Mariniflexile sp. TRM1-10: one gene and its partner. The protein of the gene in region 1 binds, or shares a complex with, the protein of each later gene. Links are inferred from orthologs where the notes say so. Each region holds a gene or a part of one and is shown on either strand. Other genes may lie near its edges.

Region 1 (2,974 bases):
ATTTATCAATTCTTTTTCATTAGGAAATGAACTTTGTATATTTAACTTAACAGTATATTCTTTTTCGTTTTCTTGAATAAATTGATATTGTTTTAACCAATGAAAGTATTTGTAAAATATGGTATGTATTAAATGTGGAGATATTATTTTGCCACTGGTGTCATATAAGATATCCATTTTTCTTCCTTCAATAGTTTTAAATTTATAAAGATCATTACCTATTTGAGGGGTTTCAAAAGCTCCTATGTCTCCAGTATCATACCGTATAAGAGGTATACAATAATTAAATAAATCGGTTATCACAATACGTCCTAATTCCCCCAATTCGGCTTTGTCATTAGAATCCATTTTCAATATTTCTACATGATAGCTAGCCCAATTAATATTAAAGCAGTTGCTGTCATCATTTGGGTCTTGTTGTGCCAAAATTCCCATTTCTTCATTCGAATATCTTGAAACTACTTTTGTATTGAAATGCTTTTTTAAACTTGTCTTTAGGTCATTATTTAAAAATTCTGAGACAGTTATTATTGAATGAATATTGAAATGTTTTGAGTTGAAAGAACCATTTGCTTCAAAGTATTTACAAATGTTTTCAAAGGCAGATGGTAAGCCTATAATGGTTTTTGGTTTTGAGCTGTTTTTGAGTTTATTTAAAAAAGCTTCAATTTGGAAACTTTCAAAACTTGAAATATCAATATATTCCAGGTTTTTAATTCTAGATTTAAGTAAATTATTATTTTTAAAGTGCCTCCAAGCTTCTAAAAAATAAAGTTTCTCTCCAATAATATATCCGCTTTTTTGGAAAAAATATATGACATCGGCAGTATTTCTGTGCCTTTTATTTTTGTCTTGAAATAAATAAAAAGGGATGCCTGTTGAACCACTAGTTGAGACTTTGTGTTTTGTTTTTTTTAAAAAAAAATCTGATTGAAAAGTATTAAAATTATTTTGAATAATACTTTTATTTATAACAGGAAACTCTTCAATATTTTTTAATTTATCATATTGTTTATAAAACAATGTTGTGCTTACCGCATGATTAATTAAGTTATTTATGTGTTGTTGCCTTTTTGGATTGGAACCATTATGGTTTTCTAATATTTTAGAAATATCGGTTAAATGGTTTTTTATTTTGCTTCCTTTAATGAAATCTAACGCCCAAAAACTTATATTTCTTATACGGTTAGATAAATACATATACTTGTGTTATTAGGTTTATAAATTTACATTTATTTTAAATTTAAATCAAAAAAAATCCGATTCATTTGAATCGGATTTTTATATATTAAGCGAATATAATATGTTTAACAATGGCGAAAACGCCTTATTTTACTTTCTCTATTACGGCTTTAAAAGCCTCTGGGTTATTCATGGCTAAATCTGCTAAAACCTTACGGTTTAATTCAATATCATTAGCTTTTAATTTCCCCATAAATTGAGAATAAGATAATCCATATTCTCTGGCGCCTGCGTTTATACGCGCAATCCATAATGCACGGAATGTTCTCTTTTTGTTTCTACGGTCTCTATACGAATATTGCATCGCTTTCTCAACCGCATTTTTTGCTACTGTCCAAACGTTTTTACGACGTCCAAAGTAACCTTTTGCTTGTTTTAGAACCTTTTTTCTTCGGGCTCTTTTTGCTACAGAATTTACTGATCTTGGCATAATTTTAATTGTTTTTTTGTAGTAGGCGATTCTTTAATTCTGAATTTTGAATTCTGAATTCTGAATTCTTTATGGCCTAACTCCAGGGTTTATAATTTATTTTAACCGGTTAAAAAGTTGTTACTTTAAACGTAACATCAATTTAACATTATTCTCATCCGCCTTATCTACTAATGTATCATGCGTCAAAGCGAGCTTACGTTTTTTAGACTTCTTTGTTAAGATATGACTTTTAAAAGCGTGCTTTCTTTTAATCTTACCAGTACCAGTTAGCTTAAAGCGTTTTTTGGCACTCGATTTTGTTTTCATTTTAGGCATTTTCTTTTCCTAGGTTTTAATTATTTCGCTTAATTACGTTGTGCTGAATTTATTTCAGCATCTTATTTATATAAGATATACTTTTCTTTACTTTTTTGGAGCAATAAACATGGTCATACGTTTGCCTTCCAATTGAGGCATTTGTTCTACTTTACCAAATTCTTCAAGATCTTGGGCCAATCTTAATAATAAAATCTGTCCTTGCTCTTTAAACACGATAGAACGTCCTTTAAAGAAAACAAATGCTTTAAGTTTAGCACCTTCTTTTAAGAACTTTTCGGCATGCTTCTTTTTAAACTCGTAATCATGATCGTCGGTTTGAGGTCCAAATCGAATTTCTTTAATTACAACTTTAGTAGCTTTGGCTTTAATAACTTTATCACGCTTCTTTTGTTCGTAAAGAAACTTTTTATAATCCATAACTTTACAAACAGGAGGATCTGCATTTGGAGAAATCTCTACTAGATCAAATCCTTGCTCGTCTGCTATTTTTAAAGCATCTCTGGTAGAATACACACCTATTTCTACGTTTTCGCCTACCAGACGAACGTTGGGTGCACTAATCTTAGAGTTAATTCTATGTTTATCCTCTTGTGAAACCCTTTTTGCGGGTTGCGATTTTCTTCTAATTGCTATGGCTTTATATTTTTTAAGTTAAACTTATTTAAAACGGTTTTAACGTTTTGCTTATTTCTGTTTTGATAATTTTTGAGAAGTCTTCAATAGAAATCATTCCTAAATCTTCTCCTCCGTGCATGCGCACAGTTATTTTGTTTTCTTTTTCTTCTTGCTCACCAATGATAATCATAAAAGGGTGTTTTTGCATTTCAGCTTCCCTAATTTTCTTACCAATTGTTTCATTCCTATGGTCTACAAGGGCGCGAATTTCGTCATTTTCTAGCAAATTTAAAACTTTTTCAGCGTATTTTTCATATTTCTCACTAATTGACAGTATAATAGCCTGTGTTGGCATCAACCAAAGTG
Region 2 (2,922 bases), 3.1 Mb from region 1 along the record:
CTCTTGATGAAGCATCTGCATTAGTAAAAGAAATTACTAATACAAAGTTTGATGCATCAGTAGACATTGCTGTACGTTTAGGAGTTGATCCTCGTAAAGCAAACCAGATGGTAAGAGGTGTTGTTTCACTTCCTCACGGAACTGGTAAAGACATGAAAGTATTAGCATTAGTAACTCCAGACAAAGAAGCAGAAGCTAAAGAAGCTGGAGCAGATTACGTAGGTTTAGACGAATATCTTGATAAAATCAAAAATGGTTGGACCGATGTTGACGTTATTATTACTATGCCAAGTGTAATGGGTAAGTTAGGTCCTTTAGGACGTATATTAGGTCCTCGTGGTTTAATGCCTAACCCTAAAACTGGTACGGTAACTATGGATGTTGCTAAAGCTGTAACAGAAGTTAAAGCTGGTAAAATTGACTTTAAAGTTGATAAAACCGGTATCGTACATGCCGCAATTGGAAAAGCATCTTTTAGTGCTGATAAAATTGCTGGTAATGCAACAGAATTAATTCAAACATTAATAAAACTTAAGCCAACAACTGCTAAAGGTACTTACGTGAAAAGTATTTTCCTTTCTAGTACTATGAGTCCTAGTGTTGCTGTTGATCCTAAAGTTGGTTAAATTAGTTAAATACTTTTATTATGACAAGAGAAGAAAAATCACAAGTAATTGAGGAATTAACTGCAGAATTAGCCAATAATGCTAACATATATTTAGCAGATATTTCAGGATTGAACGCAGGAACAACCTCAGATTTACGTCGTGCTTGTTTTAAAGCAAACGTAAAGTTAGCAGTAGTTAAAAACACATTACTTGAAAAAGCAATGGAAGCTTCCGAAAGAGATTTTGGAAACCTTCCTTCAGTTTTAAAAGGAAATACATCCGTGATGTATTCTGAAACAGGTAATGTACCAGCTAAGTTAATAAAAACCTTCCGCAAAAAATCAGAGAAACCTTTATTAAAAGGAGCATTTATTGAGGAGTGCGTTTATATTGGCGACAACCAATTAGACATGTTAGTAGATATCAAGTCTAAAGAAGAGTTAATAGGAGAGATTGTTGGATTATTACAATCGCCTGCTAAGAACGTTGTTTCAGCACTTAAATCAAGTGGTGGTAAACTAGCTGGCATATTAAAAACACTATCTGAGAAAGAAGGATAGTATTAAGCAGTACGCACTATATTACAATTATATTACAATTAAAAATTTATTAAAAACGATAGAAAATGGCAGATTTAAAAGATTTCGCAGAAAAATTAGTTAACCTAACAGTAAAAGAAGTAAATGAGTTAGCTACAATATTAAAAGATGAGTATGGTATTGAGCCTGCTGCTGCAGCTGTAGCAGTTGCTGCTGGTCCTGCTGCTGGTGGTGATGATGCTGCTGAAGCTCAAACTGAGTTTACAGTTGTATTAAAAGCTGCTGGTGCATCTAAATTAGGTGTTGTTAAATTAGTTAAAGAATTAACTGGTTTAGGATTAAAAGAAGCTAAAGAATTAGTTGACGGAGCTCCAAGTAATGTAAAAGAAGGCGTTTCTAAAGACGAAGCTGAAGCTTTAAAAGCATCTTTAGAAGAAGCTGGAGCAGAGGTTGAGCTTAAATAAGCTTAGCTACCAAAACACATAAAGGTTTAGGTCTGGAGTTTAACCTTCAAGACCTAAACCATTTTGCGTATATAATAATTAGATACGCCATAACTATTATTTTTTAATCAAAATTCCGTCCATTGATGTTATCAACACAAGCTGAAAGATTAAATTTCTCGTCTATTGTAAATAGAACAGAATATCCAGATTTCTTGGATATTCAGATTAAATCCTTCCAGGATTTTTTCCAATTAGAAACAAAGTCTGAAGAGAGAGGCGATGAAGGTCTATATAATACCTTCATGGAGAACTTTCCCATTACTGATTCTCGTAATCAATTTGTTTTAGAATTTTTAGATTACTTTGTAGATCCTCCACGTTATGCTATTGATGAGTGTATAGAAAGAGGACTTACTTATAGCGTTCCGCTTAAGGCAAGGTTAAAGTTGTATTGTACAGATCCTGAACATGAGGATTTCGAGACCATTGTTCAAGATGTGTACTTAGGAACGATACCTTACATGACGCCAAGTGGTACTTTTGTTATCAATGGTGCAGAACGCGTAGTAGTATCTCAATTACATCGTTCACCAGGGGTGTTCTTTGGCCAGTCATTCCATGCAAATGGCACAAAATTATATTCGGCAAGAGTTATTCCTTTTAAAGGATCTTGGATTGAATTTGCTACCGATATCAATCAGGTAATGTATGCGTACATTGACAGAAAGAAAAAGTTACCGGTTACAACGCTTTTCCGCGCAATCGGGTTTGAGCGTGATAAAGATATCTTAGAAATTTTCGATTTAGCTGAAGAAATTAAAGTTTCTAAAACTGGATTAAAAAAATACCAAGGACGTAAATTAGCAGCTCGTGTACTTAACACATGGCATGAGGATTTTGTTGATGAAGATACAGGTGAAGTAGTATCCATCGAGCGTAATGAAATTATTCTTGATCGTGATACTGTATTAGATAAAGATAATATTGAAGAAATTATTGAAGCAGATGTTAAAGCGATTCTTTTACACAAAGAAAGCGCAGAACAAGGTGATTATGCTATTATTCATAACACGCTTCAAAAAGATCCAACAAACTCTGAAAAAGAGGCTGTTGAACATATATACAGACAATTACGTAATGCGGAACCACCCGATGAGGAAACTGCACGTGGGATAATTGATAAATTATTCTTTAGTGATCAACGTTACTCTTTAGGTGAAGTTGGGCGTTACAGAATGAATAAAAAATTAGGTCTTAATATTGAAATGGATAAGCAAGTGCTTACCAAAGAAGATATTATTACCATTATTAAATATTTAATCGAGCTTA

What was found. Proteins that work in one complex are often made in the same cells at the same time.
Region 2: rplT (region 1) and rplL share a complex: the UniProt entries of both Escherichia coli proteins name them as parts of the 50S ribosomal subunit. The link is inferred for Mariniflexile sp. TRM1-10 from one-to-one orthologs.

Annotation. Positions count from the first base shown.
Region 1 is NZ_CP022985.1:39,328-42,301, reverse strand. It holds rplT (50S ribosomal protein L20), read right to left. Parts: upstream 1,673-2,974; coding sequence 1,328-1,672; downstream 1-1,327. Other genes in the region: thrS (threonine--tRNA ligase), read right to left, coding at 2,655-2,974; infC (translation initiation factor IF-3), read right to left, coding at 2,078-2,626; rpmI (50S ribosomal protein L35), read right to left, coding at 1,793-1,990; CJ739_RS00190 (phenylacetate--CoA ligase family protein), read right to left, coding at 1-1,200. UniProt on the Escherichia coli protein: One of the primary rRNA binding proteins, it binds close to the 5'-end of the 23S rRNA. It is important during the early stages of 50S assembly.
Region 2 is NZ_CP022985.1:3,164,964-3,167,885, forward strand. It holds rplL (50S ribosomal protein L7/L12), read left to right. Parts: upstream 1-1,233; coding sequence 1,234-1,611; downstream 1,612-2,922. Other genes in the region: rplA (50S ribosomal protein L1), read left to right, coding at 1-626; rplJ (50S ribosomal protein L10), read left to right, coding at 647-1,168; rpoB (DNA-directed RNA polymerase subunit beta), read left to right, coding at 1,737-2,922. UniProt on the Escherichia coli protein: The binding site for several of the GTPase factors involved in protein synthesis (IF-2, EF-Tu, EF-G and RF3). Is thus essential for accurate translation.